One region of the Lysinibacillus sp. FSL M8-0134 genome, then DNA from elsewhere that is predicted to be linked to it. Evidence: riboswitches for the same ligand, from Rfam matches in the RefSeq annotation. Region 1 holds a riboswitch; each other region holds the start of a gene.
What was found. Region 1 has a riboswitch for S-adenosylmethionine ahead of metK (methionine adenosyltransferase). Riboswitches for the same ligand answer to the same signal wherever they lie in the genome.
Positions count from the first base shown of each region.

Region 2: another riboswitch for S-adenosylmethionine. It lies ahead of MKY49_RS17790 (methionine ABC transporter ATP-binding protein); the one in region 1 lies ahead of metK (methionine adenosyltransferase).
Region 3: another riboswitch for S-adenosylmethionine. It lies ahead of MKY49_RS21230 (cyclase family protein); the one in region 1 lies ahead of metK (methionine adenosyltransferase).
Region 4: another riboswitch for S-adenosylmethionine. It lies ahead of MKY49_RS07885 (YezD family protein); the one in region 1 lies ahead of metK (methionine adenosyltransferase).

Region 1 is NZ_JBBPAJ010000001.1:3,339,007-3,344,895, forward strand. It holds gene MKY49_RS16915 (gamma carbonic anhydrase) at 1-316, shown strand, start outside; gene metK (methionine adenosyltransferase) at 495-1,691, opposite strand; SAM riboswitch class I at 1,949-2,067, opposite strand; gene pckA (phosphoenolpyruvate carboxykinase (ATP)) at 2,457-4,043, shown strand; gene MKY49_RS16930 (alpha/beta hydrolase family protein) at 4,706-5,482, opposite strand; gene MKY49_RS16935 (NUDIX domain-containing protein) at 5,466-5,889, opposite strand, start outside.
Region 2 is NZ_JBBPAJ010000001.1:3,487,690-3,493,578, forward strand. It holds gene MKY49_RS17775 (response regulator) at 1-330, opposite strand, end outside; gene MKY49_RS17780 (MetQ/NlpA family ABC transporter substrate-binding protein) at 633-1,484, opposite strand; gene MKY49_RS17785 (methionine ABC transporter permease) at 1,555-2,223, opposite strand; gene MKY49_RS17790 (methionine ABC transporter ATP-binding protein) at 2,213-3,241, opposite strand; SAM riboswitch class I at 3,325-3,428, opposite strand; gene MKY49_RS17795 (thioredoxin family protein) at 3,485-3,796, opposite strand; gene MKY49_RS17800 (hypothetical protein) at 3,812-4,153, opposite strand; gene gcvH (glycine cleavage system protein GcvH) at 4,245-4,625, opposite strand; gene MKY49_RS17810 (arsenate reductase family protein) at 4,841-5,197, opposite strand; gene MKY49_RS17815 (acyl-CoA dehydrogenase family protein) at 5,396-5,889, opposite strand, start outside.
Region 3 is NZ_JBBPAJ010000002.1:270,622-276,510, reverse strand. It holds gene MKY49_RS21240 (Cof-type HAD-IIB family hydrolase) at 275-1,048, shown strand; gene MKY49_RS21235 (DedA family protein) at 1,143-1,739, shown strand; gene MKY49_RS21230 (cyclase family protein) at 1,769-2,506, opposite strand; SAM riboswitch class I at 2,590-2,697, opposite strand; gene MKY49_RS21225 (hypothetical protein) at 2,792-3,190, opposite strand; gene MKY49_RS21220 (MFS transporter) at 3,383-4,567, opposite strand; gene MKY49_RS21215 (winged helix-turn-helix transcriptional regulator) at 4,677-5,060, shown strand; gene MKY49_RS21210 (aldo/keto reductase) at 5,115-5,889, opposite strand, start outside.
Region 4 is NZ_JBBPAJ010000001.1:1,602,127-1,608,015, reverse strand. It holds gene MKY49_RS07905 (formate--tetrahydrofolate ligase) at 1-490, opposite strand, end outside; gene MKY49_RS07900 (cold-shock protein) at 704-904, shown strand; gene MKY49_RS07895 (VOC family protein) at 1,316-2,101, opposite strand; gene MKY49_RS07890 (flavin reductase family protein) at 2,259-2,744, shown strand; gene MKY49_RS07885 (YezD family protein) at 2,835-2,990, opposite strand; SAM riboswitch class I at 3,060-3,156, opposite strand; gene MKY49_RS07880 (DUF418 domain-containing protein) at 3,327-4,421, opposite strand; gene MKY49_RS07875 (TetR/AcrR family transcriptional regulator) at 4,414-5,007, opposite strand; gene MKY49_RS07870 (phosphopantothenoylcysteine decarboxylase domain-containing protein) at 5,113-5,787, opposite strand; gene MKY49_RS07865 (LysR family transcriptional regulator) at 5,856-5,889, opposite strand, start outside.

The DNA of each region.
Region 1 (5,889 bases):
CCCAAAATATCCACTTATTATTGAAGATGAGGTTACAGTCGGACACCAAGTCACTTTACATAGTTGTACAATTCGCAAAAATGCTTTAATTGGTATGGGCTCCATTATATTAGACGGTGCAGAAATTGGAGAGGGTGCATTTATTGGAGCAGGAAGCCTCGTACCTCCAGGTAAGGTCATTCCTCCGAATAGTTTAGCATTAGGTCGCCCAGCCAAAGTTGTCCGTGAATTAAATGCTGAAGACAAAGAGGATATGGAACGTATCGTACGTGAATACGTAGAAAAAGGTCAATATTATAAATCCCTTCAGAAGTAACCAATCATACACAAAAATTCAATACTAACGAAAAAAATCCCTCGCGTGGCCGTGACCATTTCTTGTTCACGAGCCAGTGCGAGGTTTTTTTGAAAAAATAAAAGGGGCAACATTGCCCCCTTGCATATTAGTACACTAGAATAACGTTCTAACGACTTCATTACTTTAGTTCAATAGTTTACAGATGTGCTTTTTCTCGAAGTGCATCAGCTTTATCGATTTGTTCCCATGGCACATTTAAGTCAGTGCGGCCAAAATGACCATATGCTGCAGTTTGTTTATAGATCGGACGGCGTAGATCCAGCATTTTAATTATACCTGCTGGGCGTAGATCAAATAGTTCACGAACCCATTCTACGATTTCACTTTCTTTCACTCTGCCTGTACCAAATGTATCGACAGCAATGGAAACAGGTTGTGCAACACCAATCGCATAGGCAAGTTGTACCTCAGCGCGGTCTGCTAATCCAGCTGCTACAATATTTTTCGCTACATAACGTGCTGCATAAGCTGCTGAACGGTCTACCTTTGTCGCATCCTTACCTGAGAATGCTCCACCACCATGACGCGCGTAACCACCGTATGTATCAACAATGATTTTACGTCCTGTTAACCCAGCATCTCCTTTTGGTCCACCGATTACAAAACGGCCAGTTGGGTTGATGAAATATTTCGTGTTAGCATCTAATAATTCACTTGGCACAACAGGTCCAATAACAAATTCTTTTAAATCTGCTTGAATTTGATCCAGTGTTGCCTCTTCATCATGCTGTGTTGAAATAACAATAGTATCCACACGTACTGGTACATTATTGTCATCATATTCAATCGTTACTTGAGTTTTACCATCAGGACGTAAATACGCTAATTCTCCTGATTTACGTACTTCTGTTAAACGACGTGCTAATTTGTGTGCTAAACTAATTGGTAGTGGCATTAACTCTGGTGTTTCATTACATGCGTAACCAAACATTAGACCTTGGTCACCAGCACCAATAGCTTCAATATCAGCATCTGTCATTGAGCCTTCACGCGCTTCTAATGCTTGGTCAACACCTTGTGCAATATCCGGTGATTGTTCACCAATAGCCACAAGCACGGCTAAGTTTTCAGCATCAAAGCCATATTTACCGCGTGTATAGCCTATTTCGGCTACAGTATCACGAACGATACCTTTAATATCTACATAAGTAGAAGTTGTAATTTCTCCTGCTACTAATACTAATCCTGTTGTTACAGTAGTTTCACACGCTACACGTGCATTTGGATCTTCTGCTAAAATAGCATCTAAAATGGCATCCGAGATTTGGTCACAAATTTTATCTGGATGTCCTTCTGTTACACTCTCTGATGTAAACAGTCGACGGTTTGTCATTTGGTTTTCCTCCTATTACTTTTACGAAAAGTAGTTGTGTATGAATACGGTACTCATTACCCATGTCAAGTCCGCTCCTAAGGATTGAACTCTCAAGCCGTTACTGCTGCTTTTAACACGAGGATTTCGAAAGATCCGTCATTATAATAAGGAAAGAACTACATATACTTACCTTTACATTCATTTTAAACAATAAAAAAATCCTTTACTCACGTTACTTTACATGAGGAAAGGAATAATGACTTCGTAACCTTTCACTCTTATCGTTCAAGGGATGTTCCCTTGCATCAGGTTGGCACCAACGCATGTCGTGAAATGATTCATGCAGGTTGCCGGGTTTCACAGGGCCTGACCCTCCACCAGCTCGGGATAAGAGTATCCGTTCAATTGTATGTTACTGAAAAGGTCGAACGTTGTCAAATATTTTCTAATGTATTACTGTATAGAAAGGAAGGAACTGATTAAACAAAAACTTTTCATACTTGGATGATGATGTAAATAGAAGCAAATTAATCCCTACAACATACCTAGCATCTTGTGGTAACATATGTGTGGCTCAATTTTTATGCCTAATTACAGTAGGATTGATTGGATTCTACTCGAAAAACATTATTTTTTGTCAGTTTATTGAAAAGTGATAAAAACTCTAAAATAATTTCTTAATTAGTATAGATTATTTAAGCAATTGTGTTATACTATTTTTGAAATTAAGAAAAAATCCCTCTAAATCAAGGGAATACTATAAAAAAGGATGGTATTTAATCGATGAATTCAGTAGAAATTGCAAACGAACTGAAGGAATTATTAAACGGCGGTAACATTAATGTTCAACTTTCAGTACCACAATTAGCAGAAAAAGCTACATCTCGTGGTGAAGCAATGTTAACAGTAGATGGCGCAGTTCGTGCAGAAACTGGCAAATACACTGGTCGTTCACCTAAAGATAAATATACGGTAGAAGAAGAAAGCACAAAAGATCAAATTGACTGGGGTAAAGTCAACCAACCTATTTCTTCTGAAGTGTTCGATAACCTATATGTAAAAGTAATAAAATATTTAAAAGAACGTGACGAGTTATTCGTATTCAAAGGCTTTGCAGGTGCTGACAAAGATTCTCAATTAAGCATTCAAGTGATTAATGAATACGCTTGGCACAATCTTTTTGCTCATCAATTATTTATCCGTCCAACTAAAGAAGAATTAGCTTCTCATGTTGCAGACTTCACAGTTATCTCTGCTCCTAACTTTAAAGCAGATCCTGCAGTTGATGGTACATCTTCTGAAACATTCATCATTGTATCACTTGAAAAGAAAATTATTTTAATTGGTGGTACTGAGTATGCTGGTGAAATGAAAAAATCTATTTTCGGTATCATGAACTACTTATTACCACAACAAGGAATCCTTTCAATGCACTGTTCAGCAAACGTTGGTGAAGCTGGCGATGTGGCATTATTCTTCGGTCTATCTGGTACTGGTAAAACGACTTTATCTGCTGACCCAGATCGTAAGCTTATCGGTGACGATGAACATGGCTGGTCTGATAATGGAGTGTTCAACATTGAGGGTGGTTGCTATGCAAAAACAATCAACCTTTCTGCTGAAAAAGAACCAGAAATCTACAATGCAATCCGCTTCGGTTCTGTTTTAGAAAACGTAGCTGTTGACCCAGAAACTCGTATTTGTGATTATGATGATGGTTCATTAACAGAAAACACACGTGTTGCTTATCCAATCCAATACATCGAAAATATTGTTGATCCATCTGTTGCAGGTCATCCAAAAACTATCATCTTCTTAACAGCTGATGCGTTTGGCGTATTACCTCCAATCAGTAAATTAACAAAAGAGCAAGCAATGTACCACTTCCTAAGCGGTTTCACTTCTAAACTTGCTGGAACTGAACGTGGTGTAACAGAACCAGAACCAGTATTCTCTACTTGCTTCGGTTCTCCATTCCTTCCACTTCCTGCAACAGTGTATGCAGAAATGTTAGGTCAAAAGATTGACGAGCACGGCGCACAAGTATTCCTAGTAAACACTGGTTGGACTGGTGGCGAATATGGTACAGGTAGCCGTATGAAGCTTTCTTACACACGCACAATGGTACGTGCAGCAATCGATGGCAAATTAACAAATGTAGAAACAACACAAGATGCTGTCTTTGGTTTACACATTCCAACAGCAGTTGAAGGTGTACCTTCTGAAGTGTTAAACCCTCGTGAAGCTTGGGCAGATAAAGCTGCTTATGATGAAAAAGCGGCTGAACTTGCAGGTCTATTCAATGAAAACTTCAAGAAATTCACAAACGTTTCTGAAGCTATCATTACACTTGGTGGCCCATTAAAATAAACTAGATACAGAACAAAGGGAACGAGTCACTCGTTCTCTTTTTCTTTATTCTGAATGGTAGTATAGGGAGTTACGTATGATTATTTTTAAGTTAACTACAATTGTATGATTAGTAGTGTTATCTTGGAAAAAGGCATAACCTGATAAAAGTAATCGTGGTGAATTTCGTTTTATTGACTCCTTTTTTCTTTCATTACCTGTTATAGAATATCTGTACCCGAATAAAGGTAAGAAAAAACAAGAAACCTTCTTCTTGTTCATGTTGGCAAAGCAAGGGGTAGATTTCCGTTCCGCCAGCGTCCTTTCCTGGGGGCGTCCGATAAGCCGCTTCACTCACTTCGTTCGCTCCAGGGTCTTATCTGTGACGCTAATCCCCAAGGAGTTACGCTGGCTCCACTCCAATCAACCATACTGCAAAGGTGTTTTTTCCATGTCCTTTTTTTCTAGGCGAACAAAATAGCCCATCCTTACTAATAGAAAGGATGGGCTATTATTGGTAAATGTCGGGAGAAGAATAGTCACACATTAATAAATGAGTAATCTATGAAACCTTTGGCTAAAAGATAATTCGTATCTGAAACGAATAGCATATTCACCTTTCACCACATTCCATTGATTGTTTTGTTCTCTCAAATTACATACTTCAATTTTCTTTGTTTCAATTATTGTTGTTTCATCCATTGGCAAAGAGCGCGGACGGTTTCTCGATTTTTAGCAGGTGGGTATTGATGGGCATAGTTAGGGTCATACCATGTTTCGTATGTTTTATTAGCCTCGTCTAAGAAAAAGGCCAATTGTCTAGCATGTTCGATATCAACATTTTCATCCCGATAGCCATGGATAATTAATACTGGAGCTGTTATTTGCTCAACTTCGAAAAGCGGTGTTCGTGCATCATAAGCTTCAGGTACACGATTCGGTGTTCCTCCAATCACCCGTTTCATCATTCTTCGCATATCTGTTCGCTCCCAATAAGTAGCTGTTGCATCAGAAACACCTGCCCATGTGACGACAGAGGTGATATCCTTTCTTAAAATAGCTGTCCAAAGAGCCATAATTCCCCCACGGGAAAAACCAAAAACATGTATATTATCATTGCAAAATTGTTTGAGAACATCTACAGCATAGACTGCATCGTAACGGTCTGCACCTGCAAATTCGTCACGACCTTCTCCACCACGATTTCCACGATAGTATGGAGCAAACACAATAAAGCCCTGAGCTGCAAATTGAGCAATACGTGATGGTCTTACCATTCCAATGCTTTGCATGCCCCCTCTTAAATATAAAAAGCCATCATATGTACCTTCTGCCTTTGGCTCTGCTAATAATCCTTTTATACGTAAACCCTGTGATAAATAAGTTATTTCAGTTAACCGTATGGCTGGATTTGGTGAAGGATAGGCTCGCTTTTCTACAATTTCACCATTGTTTGTCACGATGTTTCAACTCCTCCAGCATTTTTCTCATGCCCTCATCCTTCATATGAAAGCTTAAGTTAGGATGATGGATGAATTCTTCATCTGTTAACCAAAGCATGCCCGATGTTTCTAGATCAAATTCAATATGCTCTTGACCTGCAAATTGTGCAGTAAAAACTGTTTTACAAAATTTCACTTCATCGTGAACCGCATATTCTGCGAACCATTGCAGATTTTTCACATGGACACCCGTCTCCTCAAAAACTTCCCGAATAGCTGCCTCCTCTAAGGTTTCGCCCTCCTCTAATTTGCCCCCTGGCACCTCTACACCACGTCGTTTATGGATAGTACATAGCCATTTATTTTCATGCTTTAAAAAAACAAGGACATGCTTGGGCTCTACTTCAAATTCCCCTCTTGAAAAA
Region 2 (5,889 bases), 150 kb from region 1:
AATATGTTGAAACTTCCGTTCTGCTTTTAGGATGGCAAAAATTCGTTTTAAAAATGCTTTAGCTTCTACATCACTACTTTGTAAAAAAAAGATACCCCAATGATTTCCATCGGATAATTGAAAAAGCAAATCTGTCTTACGTATTTTCGATTGTAAAAATGAGGTAACTTGATCATTCGTGGTTTCATTTGGTTGTGTAGAATTAGCTCTTTTTAAAAAGACTGCTGTTATTGTAAGGCGTGATCTAATAACACTTTCCCGCCATATTTCAAAGTAGCGTTCTACTTCATGTTCTTGCATGATATCATGGGCGAATTTTATATCATTCATTAGAATCACTCCCTATTTGTTTTTCTATATTATTATTTTCTATCATTTATTTAATAAATTAACAACAGTATTATAGTAAAAAATATAACTAGACAATATCTGAACATACCTATACGTCATAAAAAGTACATAGTTGAGGATAATTAATCATCTGTACCCTTTCTTAGGAAAGGTGGGCTTCCCAATGACCGAGATGAAAAGCAACCGCCTCGCTTTTTTCAAGTGACATTCTCTTTTTTCAATAACACAAAAGGGTACATAAGTCATTAAACTTATGTACCCTTTTGAAGAATTTTCAATTCTTATTTTACCGGCACTACTGCACCTTTCCATTCTTCTAAGATGAAGTCTTGGATTTCTTTCGAAGTTAATACTTCTAATAATTTTTTAATTTCTGGTTTTGTTTCATCACCTTTACGTACAGCAATGATGTTTACATATGGAGATTCTTTGTCTTCAAGAGAAATAGCGTCTTCGATTGGGTTTAAGCCGTTATCAATAGCAAAGTTAGAGTTGATTAATACTGCATCACCTTCGTCATTTTCATACATTTGTACAAGCATTTCTGGTGCAGTATTCGCATCGAATTTAAAGTTTTTAGGATTTTCTTCAATATCCTTTAATTCAGCTGCTGTTTTATCAATACCCTCTTTTAGTTTAATTAAGCCTTTTGCTTCTAATAATGATAGCATACGACCATGGTCGGATACTGAATTAGAAAGTAAAATTGTTGCTCCTTCAGGAAGGTCCTCTAATGATTTATATTTTTTAGAGTAAATACCGATTGGTTCAATATGAACGCCACCTGCATTAACGAAATCATAGCCATTGTCTTTAATTTGTAACTCTAAGTAAGGAATATGTTGGAAATAGTTTGCATCAATTTCTTCTGACTCTAAATCTTGGTTTGGTAAAACATAATCTGTATATGGTTCAATCTCAAGATCAATACCTTCTTTTGCTAAAATCGGTTTTGCCTTTTCTAAAATAACAGCATGTGGTGTGTTAGAAGCACCTACTTTTAATGTTACGTTTTCTTTGCTATCTGATTGATCATCTGATGCTGAATTAGCATCTTCTTTTTTATCAGTACCACAAGCTGCTAAAGCTAGGACAAGTATTGATAAAAATAATCCTGCCAATAATTTCTTCATTTATGACACTCCCTTTTACTTTGTTTGAAATATGTTAGCGGTAAGAACCGGAATAACCTCTAATGTCTTTCTAGCGTTTATCGATTTTATCGGTAATGACATCACCAATCCATTGAATGATAAATACAACTACTAAGATCAAAATAGTTGCCATTAATGTCACATCTTGGCGATTTCGTTGGAAGCCATCTAGGAAAGCTAAGTTTCCAAGACCACCTGCACCGATAATCCCTGCCATCGCAGTGTAACCAACAAGTGCTACAGCCGTTACGGTAATACCAGAAATCAGAGCTGGTAATGATTCAGGGATTAGGACTTTCCAAATAATTGTGGACGTTTTAGCCCCCATTGAACGAGCTGCTTCAATGACACCTTTATCAATTTCGCGTAATGCAATTAAAACCATACGAGCGTAAAATGGAGCTGCACCAATAATTAAGGCTGGTAAAGCCGCATTTGCTCCGCGAATTGTCCCAAGTAAAAACTTCGTAAATGGAATTAATAAAATAATTAATACGATAAATGGAATGGAACGGAATATATTAACGAGTGACCCCGTTAAAAAGTTAACAATTTTATTAGCCCATAACTGATTAGGACTTGTTAAAAATAGCAAGATACCAATAACCAATCCAAGAATAAATGTGACAACTGTTGAAATAGCTGTCATATACAATGTTTCATACGTAGCTTGCCACATATTTTCCCAGTCTACGTTCGGAAAGAGATTAGTTAGCATTTGCGATCACCTCCGTTTGAACTTCGACTGTATTTAAATAATGTAGGGCATCAGCCACATTTTCCTTAGAACCATCAATTTGCACAATAAGTGTACCGTATGCTCCATTTTTCGTTTGCGAAATATTGCCATGAACAATGCTTACTTCCACATCGAATTTTTTAACAAGATGTGAAATGACGGGCTGTTCCGTTTTTTCACCAACAAAGATCAGCTTGACAAGTTGACCAGTTGGGTAGTTTGCTTTGATCTGTTCCACTGTATCCTTTGTTTCTTTTGTGTCGGTAATCTGGGCTACAAATTTCTTAGTAATAGCTGCTTGTGGTGCTTGGAAAACTTGCAACACCTCACCACGCTCTACAATTTCACCAGCCTCCATTACGGCTACACGATGACATATTTTACGGATAACGTGCATTTCATGGGTAATCAATACGATCGTTAACCCTAAACGTTCATTGATATCAACTAGTAAGTCAAGAATAGCATCTGTCGTTTCAGGATCCAGTGCAGATGTCGCCTCATCACATAGTAAAACTTCTGGATTATTAGCTAATGCTCGTGCAATCCCAACTCGCTGCTTTTGACCACCTGAAAGTTGTGATGGGTATGCCTTATCACGTCCTTCTAAACCTACAAGTGAGATTAACTCCTTCACACGGGCTTCTCGTTGAGCTTTTGGAACACCTGCAATTTCCAGAGGGAAAGCGATGTTTTCAGCAACTGTTCTAGACCAAAGTAAATTGAAATGCTGGAAGATCATACTTACCTTTTGTCTAGCAGCTCTTAACTTTTGCCCTTTAATGGATGAAAATTCTAGATTGTTTACTGTTACCGTTCCTGTTGTCGGTTTCTCTAATCCATTTAATAAACGAATCATGGTACTTTTACCGGCACCACTATAGCCGATGATGCCAAAGATTTCACCTTTATTTATAGTAAGGTTGACGTCTTTGACTGCCGTTAATTCGCCATTTGCTGTTTTGTATTTCTTCGTAATATTTTGAAGCTGAATCATAGCGAATACTCCTTTTCTTATATAAAAAAACCCCTTCACTCATAGACAAGTAGAAGGGGTCACGTATGATACGTTAAACCGTTCTCTCATCTTTCAAAGAAAAATCTTTGGGTGATTTGGCACCTTTTCACATGGTGATGGTTGCCGGGCTTCATAGGGCACTTCCCTCCGCCGCTCTTCATAAGAGTTCGATATATTTAATGTTTTAGTAATATATTTGATACTTTACCACGCTAGTAATGTTCAGTCAATTGATTTTTTTAACAATTCGTACAAAAAAGGTACAGATTGAAAAGCATAAATTTTATCTGTCACTTTCCCGCCATCAGTAACAAGTAAACATGGGACACTTTCAATTTGATGCTCATAAGCAATCTGCTCTAGAAAGTTGATATTTGCTTTGCCGATTTGAAGCTGTGGCAGCAATTGTTCAATAACTGACAGCATTTTTGATGCCACCGCACATGTTCCACACATCGGTGTATATAAATAAAATGCAGCTTTTTCACCCGACTGTATAGCCGCTTCCCACTGCTCTTTTGACCATTCTTCCATTGATTTCACGCAACCTTACAAAATATATTCATTATGGATTGAGAAATGAGCACGCAATAAAATCATCGCTAACACTTTTCTTGGTGTTGTCTCTACTTCCTTATATGTTGGCATTGTACGTAAATGCTCAGCCTCTGGATAATGTCTGTCCATTAATGCACGTAGCTTATCGCCAGACGTATCTGCATCAAAAAAAGTGAAAAGCTCACAGCCCTCATAAGGATCGAGTAGCTCTTCTAATTGATGCACACCAATTGTACCATTCGTACAAAGTATTGTAACATTCTCATTTAAAATAGGCTCAATTTGTAGCTTATCTGAGCGTCCTTCTACGATCAAGCATTTTCCCTCGAACATTACGCCACCTCCAATTAGACATCCCCACTTATAAGTCATTATATAACAAAAAACGCCGGTAGTTTCCGACGTTTTTCGATTATAGCTTGTCTTATTCAGCGATCATTTCTTCGTATTGCTCTGCTGTCATAAGTTTTTCAACTTCAGATGCATCAGCAGGCTCAACAACGATCATCCATGCTTTTTCATATGGTGATTCATTAACGAATTCTGGGCTATCTTCTAAATCTGCATTGACTTCAACTACAGTACCTGAGATTGGTGCATATAATTCAGAAACAGTTTTAACTGATTCTACGCTACCGAATGGATCATCTGTTTTGATTTCGTCGCCAACCTGTGGAAGCTCAACGAAAACGATATCTCCTAATTCAGATTGTGCGAAGTGAGTAATACCAATACGTACTTTTCCATCTTCTACTTTTACCCATTCATGTTCTTCAGAGTATCGTAAGTCTTTAGGTGTGCTCATGCAATAAACCCCTCCATAAATATGTAATATATTCACTTTCAGTGTGCCATACTTCTCCTATAAAAACAAGATTCAATTACACCTCTAGGTAATTGAAAGCATATTTTTTCGAGTTCGCTTCAAAAATTAGAAACATCCATCGGAGACATTATTTTCATTCAGATCATGCCTTACACTTCCAAATAGAGGTAAGTCCTTTATCACGATCAAGACGGCTATTTCCAAGTTTGCTCAAAATCAGCTTCTTTAAACCCTAACGTTACTTTTTTTCCATCAGTCACGATAGGTCGTTTAATTAACATACCATCAGAGGCAAGTAGCTCAAGCTGTTCCTCTTCCGTCATATCAGCCAGCTTGTCCTTTAAACCAAGCTCACGATATTTCATACCAGATGTATTAAAAAACTTCTTTAAAGGTATTCCACTTGCCTGCCATAAAGCTGTTATTTCTTCCTTTGTAGGTGGTTGCTCTACAATGTGTACCTCTTCATAGGAAACTTCATGATCATTTAACCACTTTTGCGCTTTTTTACATGTTGTACATTTAGGGTAATGAATAAATTGAATAGTCATTAATATGCTCCTCTACTGTCTTTTTCTGTAGTATACCATCATAATTGTTTTGAATGGAGGAACTTCTCTCATTTTCATCAGTCTATCCATCTGTTTTGCTTTTTTATCCGTCACTTTTATGATTCTCTATTTTGCAATTTATTGGTATCGCAAAAACTAGCTACCCAAAAGAGGATAGCTAGTTTGCTACATTGATGATTAAACGATATATTTTTCTGCTTCGATTAATTTTACAGATGCTTCACGTTTTTTCGCAATTAAGTTGTATGGGTTATTGCGAGTTAGCTTACGAAGCGCAGATAATGTCATACGCGCTACATCACCATCTGCTGAAGCAAGAATTGTATCTTTTGCTTCTTTTTCGATTTCTGCAAATGCTTCTTGGCAGAAGATTTGTGTATAAAGCAATTTTTGATGTGCTTTTTCAGCGCCATCACGAGCAATTGCTTTTTCTGTACGTAAAACAGCCGATTCCATCGCAAATAATTGGTTAGCGATATTCGCAATATTCACTAATACTTCCTGCTCCTGATCAAGCTTTGCACCAAAGCGTTGCGCTGCTAAACCTGCTGCTAATACAGCAATCTTCTTCGCATTTTTCACTAAATATTTTTCTTGAGCAAGTGGCTCTGTACCGATATCTTCTGGCATTAACATTAGAAGCTCTTGCTGTAAGTTTTGGGCAACCTGTA
Region 3 (5,889 bases), on a different contig from region 1:
AAGTGTCGTTCAATATATTTAAATGATTATCTTTTATTTTAACAATTCTGTGTTCTTTGGTATACTCCTTTAGAATTATTAAAATAAAAATAATCATTACATTATTTATTAATTGTCACTAGAACTGTTCCTTTAATAGTATTTATCGGTGCTGTTAATGTAAGTTATATAGATGGTTGAAAGTTTGTCGAAATACGTACAAATATTTTATTAGTAATCGTTAAAGGGATTTTTTTGTGTGGTTCAAAAGTATTGTTTTGGAGGATGATTCAAGTTGAACTATAAAATAGTGTTTTTTGATGTAGACGGCACACTCATCAATTATGAGGATGGCTGTGTAGAAGAAAGTACAAAGCAGGCAATTGATTTATTAAAGAATAAGGGAATTCACCTTGTAGCAGCTACAGGAAGACCTTTATCCATGTGCCGTGAGTTGGAAGAGTTGGGGATAGAGACCTTTATTACGGCAAATGGTGCATATGTGAAACATCATGATCTTGTCCTACATAAAACGCCTATTGCTAAAGAGATTGTCCAAAATGTTGAGGCTTTTGCAATGGAACAACAGCATAGCTTAACATTTTTTACAGAGCAGCTAGCGATGAATAGCATACAAAGTCCAGCTGCTTTACATGCTATGCAGGAAACATTGTCTTTGGGAGATTTTCCGGTTATAAATGAAAAAATTACGAATGAGGAAGTTTTTCTCATGTGTCTATATACAGATGAACAGGGAGAAAAAAGATATGTTAGTCAATTTCCGAATATATTATGGCAGCGATGGCATCCTTATATTGTGAATGTACTACAGCAGGATGTTTCCAAGTCAATAGCTGTTCAAGCAGTACTAGATTATTTTAACATTGATTCTAAAAATGCCATTGCTTTTGGAGATGGGGATAATGATATGGATATGCTGGAGCTGGTAGGATTAGGAATTGCTATGGGAAATGGCAGCTTAGCTTTGAAAAACGTTGCTGATTTTGTTACAAAGAAATCTACCGAGGGCGGTATTGACTTTGCTTTGCGTCAGCTTCAAATAATTTAAAACAATCTTCAAGTTGCTTCTTCTGTTTTCCGCAGTTTGATTATAATGAAACCTGTATATTTTATAGTTAAAAAATTTTTAGGTGGGATAGTTTATGGCACATCACGTGCAATCTCTAATTGAACATTACGGGTATTTTGGCATTATCGTAATCCTAATTGGAGGTATAGTTGGATTGCCACTTCCTGATGAAGTTTTCTTAACATATGTAGGTTATAGTGTTTATAGGGAAAGCCTTGAACATATCCCTGCATTAGTAAGTGCCATGATTGGCGCAGTTGGAGGTATTACTTTAAGCTACTATATTGGTTATCGATTTGGCTTACCATTACTACAAAAGTATGGGCCAAAAATTCATATAACTGAACAAAAAATTGATTTTACGAAAAAAATGTTTGCCAAAATTGGACCTATCTTATTGTTAATAGGCTATTTTATCCCTGGTGTCCGCCACATAACAGCGTATATTGCGGCTATTAATAATTATCCATATAAAAAGTTTGCGTTCTTTGCCTATACAGGAGCATTTATCTGGACATTCACATTTATAACGTTAGGGAAAATGCTTGGAGAGAAATGGCGGTTTGTTGGTTACTACTTATCCCATTATAGTATGTATCTCATCCTATTATTTGTTCTATTAATGTTCGTCGTTTACTTTATATTCAAAAAAAGAAATGTACAAAAATAAAAGTCGGTATCTCTATACCGACTTTTAAGTTATGGCAAAATAGCAAAGGAGCGAACAGGGAATCCAGATGCTTTTTCTGGTTTAGGTACAATATTAAAAATAATTGCACCTGTTGCAGGTAGCTTGTCTAAATTAGTCATTAACTCAATTTGATAAGTGTCTTGTTCGAGCACAAAGTATTCACCATCTAGTTTGCCATTTTTACGAAAATCAGCTGCTGAATCAGTATCGAATGTTTCGTGACCAATCGCACTAACTTTACGTTCCGTCAGTAAAAATTGTAAAGCCTCTAAGCCCCAACCTGGAATATGGTTATACCCTTCCGCATCTTTATTGCTGAATGCTTCCTTATCTGGCCAACGTTTACTCCAATCGGTACGTAGCGCTACAAAGGTACCTGCCTCAATTTTTCCGTGCTGTGCTTCAAACTCAAGTATATCTTGAACACTTAAAGAAAAATCATGATTGCTAGCAGCTTCTTCGGACTTATCAATGACAACAAGGGGAAGAACAAGCTCTTTTAAATCGAGCTCTTCAAGGTACCGTGTGTCTCGCACAAAATGAATGGGTGGGTCGATATGCGTACCATATTGACCAGGGAAAGTGAACTGTTGTGCAAAGAACCCATCATCGTGAGAGAATAATGTTTCAAATTTTGCATCTTCGAACATGAAAAAATGGGGTGAGTTAGGGCCGAATGTATGTGTTAAATCGACCCATTGTTTAGATTTTAATAATTGTAATGCTTGTAATAATTCATTAGGCATCGTTTTCCCTGCTTTCTTAAAATAGTAGTAAAAAAAGAGCCCCCTATAGAAGAGGACTCCTGAATAAACAACGGTAGTTCATCTTCTCATCTTCAAGGCTTTGGAATTAGGCCAATTGGAATTAGCACCATACTGTTGAGCTGGTTGCTGAGACTTCATCGGGCCAATCCCTCCGTCTCTCTTGATAAGAAAAATATAAGAATTTTCAGAAATAATAATACAAACACTTTATCATAGTTTTCTATAGTTTACAAGTTCAATAGGGATACAAGGTTAGGGTTTTTTTCACCAATTTAAATTCAATATGACACCACAACAGCCATTATCAATTAGACGTATTCTAAAACTATCAGGTGTATAGTTCGTTTCGAATTTCATCGTAATACCTGTGGATGAAATTAATTTCTCCACTTCTGCTTTATTTGAAAGTTGTGCTGCATTCATTAAATCATGGGCAAATTGCTGGGAGCTTTCAATTTTATCCGTCAGTAATTGGGCTTGCTGCATAATTGCCTTTATCCGTGTAACCGATGATTTTAATTTATGTGTATCAACAGGTGGAAAGGGATTGTTGGTCGGCATTGCAAGATGTTGGGGAAAGGATCTTACAGCAAGGTGGTTGGCAATTGGTGGCGCTGAGTAATGATAGGGATGAACGAAATACGGATAAGGATTGTAATACAATGGAATTCCTCCTATCCTATAGCTGATATCTTATCTTATGTATTCAAGCGAATTTAGGTGTAACTCCATTCTTGTCTTACTTATAACACAAAAAGGAAGCCACAGGGAGCTTCCTTTTTATCAATATTGTATATATACCGATGTTAAATTACCAAAATATCAAGTAAATGCTAGATAAACGGACTAACAATATTATTGTTTTTTATTATCGAAAAGCAACCATAATAATGTAACAATCGCTGCTAGCATAACCATTAGGAATCCATAAAGAGGCGTATGTGCTAATGATTGATGGCGAATAATAAAACCTCCAATATAGGATCCTAAAAATATACCAATGTTAAAAGCAGAAATGTTTAATGCTGAAGCCATAGAAATAGCTGACGGCACATATTTTTCAGACAGTAGAACAGCATATAACTGTAATCCTGGGACATTCATGAACATAAATAATCCCATTGTCAGTACCATGACTAAACCGATAATCGGTGATTCAAGAGTGAAGCCAATACCAAGTAACGCTAAGGCAAGTCCAACAAAAATTATAAAGATGGAACGTAGCGGATTTTGGTTAGCAAAATGGCCTCCTAATGTATTACCAATAGCAACGCAAATACCATAGACAACTAATATAATTACTACTGCATGTGGGGAATAGCCCATATATTGCTCTAAAATAGGTGAAACATACGTATAGACTACAAAGGCCCCACCATATCCAATAGCTGTAATGAAAAGGATTAATAACATGCGAATATTGCCTAATACTTTGCCAATATCACGTAAAGAAATAGGATTACCTTTTGATAATTGGTTAGGTACTAGTAAAGCATTACTAATTAAACCGATAATGCCTATAATGACGATAAAAATGAACGACATACGCCAGTCTGTTACTTGTCCAATAAATGTACCAAGTGGAACACCGGTCACAGTAGCTAGCGTTAAGCCTGTAAACATAAAGGCAATCGCGCTTGCTCGTTTATTTGGTTCAACTACATCAGCTGCTATAACAGAGGCGATCGACATAAACACACCATGAGCTAATGCTGAAATAATACGACCTATTATCAGTATAGAAAAAATTGGTGCGATAGCTGCAGTTAAATTCCCCGCTATAAAAATGGTCATAACAAGCAATAAAACTGTTTTTCGACTAAGACGAGATGTTAAGGCTGTTAATAATGGAGCACCAACAGTGACACCTAGTGCGTATATAGAAACGGTTAAACCGGCAGTGCTTAAAGATATACCAAAATCATCTGTAATTAATGGTAAAAGTCCAACACTGATAAATTCAGTGGACCCTATACCAAATGCACTGATTGCAAGTGCTAGCAATGTCAATTTTGCATTTGGCTTTTTTGATTGTGACATTTTACTAATATCTCCTTTGATTTTTTTTAGTATGTGTAGTAATATTCATGCATGCCTAAAAGTTGTGTAGAGTACTTTTAGTTACTTTTGAATATTACGGGGGTTTACAATGCAAAAAATTTATAATATAGGTGTTGAAGCTACGCTTGAAGTTATTGGTGGTAAATGGAAACCGGTCATTCTTTGCCATTTGAACCACCATGGTGAAATTCGAACAAATGAATTTCGACGATTGATTCCAGGCATTTCCCAAAAAATGCTTACAAGTCAATTAAGAGAGTTAGAGCAAGCTGGTTTAATCCATCGCAAGGTCTTCAATCAAGTACCGCCTAAAGTGGAATATTCATTGACTTCCTATGGACAAGGGATGGAGCCTATTTTGAATATGCTTTGCACTTGGGGCGAAAAGCATGTTGAATTACTAAAGGATAAAGGTGAAGATGTTCTGTTAAAACAACGCGATGAAGATATCGCTATGCAGCAAACATCATAATGAGGGAGAAAGAGACTGTCACATACAAGACAGTCTCTTTCCTCTTTTTAATGCTTATAGAGCAAAGTCAAATTCATCTGGATTTGGACCAACACGTTGTTCACGATTCATCTCATTGATTAATGCCATTTCTTCGTCTGTTAAAGTAAAGTCAAAGATATCAGCGTTTTGCATCATACGCTCTCTACGTACTGATTTTGGAATTGTAATCACTCCATTTTGTACATCCCAGCGTAAAATAACTTGAGCATTTGATTTTCCGTATTTTGTTGCAATTTTTGAAATCGTTTCATCTTCAAGAAGACCACCTTGCATTAAAGGTGCCCATGCTTCAAGTTGAATTTGGTGCTTGTCACAGAATGAACGAAGCTCCACTTGTTGTAAGCGTGGGTGGAATTCCACTTGGTTCAAAACAGGTTTAATACGAGCAAATGATAATAAGTTTTCCAAGTGTGCCACAGTAAAGTTACATACACCGATTGCTTTGATCTTGCCTTGTTCATATAGGTCTTCAAGTGCTTTCCACGATTCAGCATATTTATCTTTACCAGGCCAATGAATTAAATAAAGATCTAAATAATCTAATCCTAATTTTTTTAGGCTCTCTTCATATGCTGCAATTGTTTCATCATAGCTTAAGCCATCGTTCCATACTTTTGATGTAATAAATAAATCTTCACGACGTAAGCCAGTTGATGCTAGAGCTTGTTTAATACCTTCTCCTACACCTGCTTCATTTCCATAAATAGCAGCAGTATCGATGCTTCGATAGCCAACCTCGATCGCATTTTTAACCATTTCTGCAGTAGCGTCATTTTCTACTTGAAAA
Region 4 (5,889 bases), 1.7 Mb from region 1:
GTCGTGGATCAATGTTTAATGCATTTCCTTGATGGATATGATTATCAATAAATGCGGATAAAGCATTGTTGGCTGTTGTAATCGCATGAAGGTCACCAGTGAAATGTAAATTAATATCCTCCATTGGTATTACTTGTGCGTAACCTCCGCCAGTTGCGCCACCTTTTACGCCCATTACTGGACCTAATGATGGTTCTCGTAAAGCGACCATCACCTTCTTATCTAATTGATGAAGGGCATCTGCTAGTCCTACAGTCACTGTCGACTTTCCTTCACCTGCTGGGGTCGGACTAATAGCAGACACTAATACTACTTTTGCATCCTCGCCCTGAGCTGTAATTTTTAATGGGTCAATCTTTGCTTTGTAGCGTCCATACTGCTCAAGAGCATCCTCTGGAATACCCGCAGCTTTGGCAATTTCCGTAATAGGTTTGATCACTGCTTGACTAGCGATTTCTAAATCTGATAATGGTTGATTTTTCGTTGTCATTTGGCATCCTACTTTCTATGTTGTTCATTTCCATTATAGTCTTAATTGTGAAAAAAAAGAAAGCCAGATATGCAAGCATTTCGACAATCAATTGACATCTTTGTTCAATTCATGTATGTTCTAAGAGAAAATGCAATTTTTTCACATTTTCTCAATGAGAGCACAACTTATTTAACTTTATTTTACATTCAAGCGCATTGGAGGCGAATGCTTATGCAACAGGGGATCGTAAAGTGGTTCAATAATGAAAAGGGTTATGGCTTTATTGAATGTGATGATGGAGAAGATGTATTTGTACATTTTACGGGCATCCAGGAGGAAGGCTTCCGTACACTTGAAGAAGGTCAAAAGGTATCATTTGATGTGGTAGAGGGTAATCGTGGACCTCAAGCATCAAATGTTGTGAAATTATAACGGTAATGGACTATTAGCTTAGTTCCAAATGGACAGCGGAGCAGGAATGAAATATTCCTTCATCCGCTTTTTTTATTACCAATGGTGGCCCTTTGCAAATTTGATACTAAGTATGTGAAGCATATAGCATGACAAAAGGGAATTACACTTGAAATAATTTCAAAAAAGCTCTAAGAAAACTGCGGAACGAAGGGCGGCACTCCTGCGGGAAAAGCGGAAAAGTCGAGATCCTGGACTGAGCGAAGCGAGGGAAGCAGCTCGACCTCACCCGCGGAAAGCGTCCGTCCATTGTGGAAATCAATAGCTTAGCTTTATTTCATTGTAAAAGAAAAAAGACTGTAGGCAAACTCAAAATTCATCGAGTTTGTCTACAGTCTGAATCCACTTCAGCATATGAAGTGGATCTTGTAATTATCGATTAATCCAATAAAAAGCGCCAGGACATACTAATGTTTCCTTTGTTCGATGAGGATCTTTTAATGTCACACCAAATGGCCCTTCTTTTATATGACCAAGTGTCATAGCTACTGCAACCTCTTCCTCATAAAAATCCAATCGCATATTCGGGAGCTGTAACGAGATGAACTGCTCATGTTGCACAGGCTCTGGTAGCTGCAATACCTCCTGCCATAAACGAACTGTTCTCTGTAAATCCTTGACATACAATTGGATTGATTCCATTGTAATCGCTTGTTTTGTATCAATAGCACCGCTTGTCACTAATTGTGACAGACGTTCCTCATCTTCCTCTGCCCATTCAATTAAAAATGGAAAATCAATGAGAAGATCTGGTTTGCCAAAATGGAGAAGCTTCCACTTCACAATAGTGCCATCAGGTCTTGTTCGACTGCAAGCATCCGGCCCATATACATCATAACCTAATGCTCGTAAGCGTTGACCCTCTTCCTCAATTTTTTGGGTACGCAAGGCAATTCGTGAAAATCCTTGGCGCTCTTGATCACGTTTAAACGTATAATGTAAGGAATATGGGTATTGTGCTGCCTGCTCAAATAAATCACGATCATAGATAGCAATTTGTTCAATATAGCTTAAGCCAAAGTAGCTTAACGTATTATAAGTCCCCCACATCGTGTGCTGCCCACCATTCACTGTGTGGACATTTCGTTTATTGAAGAAAACCTTTATATTTTCTGGTGATTCCACTTGGTGAACCAGGTGATCAAAATATAAAGTCATGGCAATTCCCCTTTCTTTCCCCATTACCTTTACCTGTATGTTTAATTGGTTTAAAATTTACTCAAGAAAAGGAGTTACTAGTAGGATATGAAAAAAAAGTTCATTTTACCTACTTACTCCGTGAACTAATTTATATTAATAAAGAGGTGATATTTGAATGACAGATCAAGTAGCTGCTTTTAAATTGGCATTAGGTAATTACCCTACAGGCGTTACAGTTGTCACAACAAGTCATGAAACAAAACCTATAGGCTTAACCGTCAATTCCTTTGCATCTGTTTCAATCGACCCGCTCCTTATTTTGTGGTCACTCGATAAAAATTCTCAGCTTCATTCTTATTTTACGAATGCTTCTCATTTCGCGGTCAATATTTTAGCAAGCGACCAAGAACATTTATGTACACTATTTGCCAGTAAAATCCCTGATCGTTTTGCACAGGCACAGTGGTCCACTTCATCTTTAGGTCTACCGATTTTACATGATACAGCAGCTATTTTACAATGTAAAACGTTTCAGCAAATAGATGCTGGCGACCATACCATTTTTATTGGGCATGTGCAAGACATTACAAACGGGCAAAAAGAACCGTTACTATACCATCGCCGTCATATTGGGCAAATACCAAAAAGCTTTTATAGTTAATTTTTTAGACAAAAAAAGGGCCACTTGTAAGCAAAGGAAATCCTTCATGCTTATTGGTGGCCTTTTGACATCGTTCAACTGAAATCAATGTTATTTTTTCTGCGGAAATCTCTGTTTTTCAAGCCTATTAATTTGCACAATAACACCATCTTGGATCGTAATATGCACTTCACCAAATTCAAGATTTTGAATTGCCTTGGCAATTGCCTCTAATTTTTTATCATCTACCTTTACTGATTGAGCCATACGATACACCCCTTCTTTTTCATTCTTGTTGTACAAAAGAGGCCAACGCATCAAACTGATTGATAGCCCCTCCTATCTCTCAGATACCATCTGTTGGATTTGGCACCTAACTTTTCGGTTGCCGAGGCTTCGTTGGGCCAAGTCCCTCCACCTCTCTTGATAAGAGTACTGCGTTTCTTGACAATAATTCTATAATTCTACTATACGAATGTCAATATAAAATATTAGAAAACCTAGCTGAATACTTTGTAATATCAATCTTCTACATTTGTATGAGTCGATATAAATGTATTTTATGCCAAATCAGTAGTAAATAGATGACTACTCTCAAACTTTTTAATTGGACCATTTTCTCAAAATGAGTTCAAGTGGACCTCGTTGATGGATAGTCCTCCACCATATCGAAAAAAACACACAGCCTAAAAAATAACAACATGCATAGAGCATTGAAAAAACGACTGTTAGATTATTCGATAAATCGAAAACTTCTAACACAGTGATGCCAATAAAGACATGGCCAACATAGTGTGTTAAGGACAATTGACCCGTTTTAATGATTGCTTCTATTACTTTATTTTTGAAAGTTTCTACAAAATACATACAACCTACTATTATCACAATAGCCGAAGCCGAATTTGATAGAACATACATTATATTTGGTGGAATCGGTCCTGTATCAAATAAATACAACGCACTATCATGATCTAAGAAATATTTTGTCGAGAAGTGAATAATCACCTTTGAAAAAATTTCTATAATCACTCCTAACAAGATACCTACCGTAACTAATTTCTTTCTTAATGCCCTATTGGTTAAATCTAAGGTACCTACAATCATCCCAATGAGAAAAAAAGATATCCATGGAAAAACGGGATGGTAGCCATTAAACAGTAAATTTCTCATAAAACCTTCTACCGTCCAAAAATCTATATACTCTAATAAAATATATTTTGGATGCCACCCAACTAGATAATTGAATTGGATTTGTAGCCATTGGGAAACGATTATCACCGCACTAATTGTAAAAAGCATGGTTTTCTTTGAAGTTGCTATCAACAAAGCTGCAAGAAACATATAAACACCGTAATAATGTAAAATATCTCCCGTCCATCCGACCACATATAAAACCATCCCAACAACAAACAAAAAAAGAGCTCGCTTCCATAAAGTTAACTTACTTTGGCGAATAAGAATTGGGTCCTTTGCTTCCCTTGCTTTCCGCGTCATCAGCGCAGTCCCTATTCCTGCTAGAATGACAAATAGTGCAGAGGCGCGCCCCTCAAAAAGACTTTGCAATTGAATGAGCCATTGTGAACCATTGGCAGTTGAACCTGAAATAACGCCAAAGTTTACAATAAACATACCTAACATTGCTAATGCTCTTGCAAAATCTAAGCCCTCAATACGACGATGACCAAGTTGCTTATTCATCTTTTCCCCCTTGAATGACGCTATGTACTGCCTCCCTCCAAATAGCCTTATAGTTCAATTGACTACCAGTTAACATAAAATTGCCAATATTATCATAGAGCATGGCTAACATGTGGGCTTTCGCTTCTATGTTGGCATTTTCATCTAGCACCTCTAGTTGCACTGCGTATTGTAAAATATCATAAAATCTTGCTAAATAATCTGATTGAAGCTCTAATAACTGTTGCATGTAGTGGTCGTCGCGAGCGGCTAATAACAAATACTGACTAAATATTTTATTAAAATAAGGATCTTTGTCCTGTTCATCAATTGACTTATAGCCAATCTTCAGTAATTTCTCAATGAAATTGCTTGGAGATAGCTCCTTGTAATCAACAACGATATCATATTGAATTTCTTTATAAAGTTCCTCAAACAAAAAAGAAATTAATTGATCCTTTGATTGAAAATAGTAATAAATAGCTGGTTTTGATATGCCGACCTCTGCTGCAATCATAGCTAAGCTCGTTTTCTCAAATCCTTTTTCTGCAAACATCACATAGGCAACTTCTAAAATTTTTTGAAAGGTTTGTTCTCTATTTCCCATAAGGGCCTCCTTTTTTTACCGACCGTTAAGTAAATAATATACGAAGATCCAATTTTTCACAACAAAAAAACTGTGCAGAAGTAAACCCTCTCCACAGTTCTCCTTTTAATCCCCCTGTAAACAGTCCATTAGAGCTTGAGCTGTCTGTTGCTTACCCATCACCTTGATCGGCTGCCCTTCAGCAGGCACAATCCAATGAGGCTCGTCCCCACCATATAAAGATTGTGAGCTGTTAGCTACCATAAATTGTGCATTGGCTGTTTCCATGCGTAGTTTTGCACGAGCAAGCAAAAATTCCTCATCATTCGTCGCTTCCAGCTTAAAGCCTACTAACGTTACATTTGGTTGCCAGCCTTTGATTTGACCTAAAACTTTTGGTGCCTTTTTAAAATGAATAATCGGTGGTTCGTCAGAAGGCATTTTGCCCGCTTCCTCCATTAAATTCCCTGATTGATCATACACTTTGTCTATGACCCAATCGGAGCCAGCAGCAGCCATAATGACGATATCGACTTGTTGTTGTTGGACAGCATGACGAACTTTTTCTCCTAAATCCTCAATGCCTTCAAATTTAACCAATGTCATTTTATCTTCGTTTTCTGGGAGCTGGGCAAAGTAACCATGCATGTATATGACAGTCGCACCAGCAGCCAGTGCTGCCTCTGCTAAATAACAGCCCATTGTCCCCTTCGATAAATTCGTGTGCCCTCGTACACGATCCCATTTTTCAAGTGTTCCCCCACTTGTAATGAGTACGGTTTTGCCTAGTAATGTCCCCATACACTCACCTAGTTTCTAAAATATATACAAATACTATTTTAACGTAATGGTACGATTTGCTTCAATAGCTACGATGGAAGGGAGCTGTTTTGCTCTTTTAAC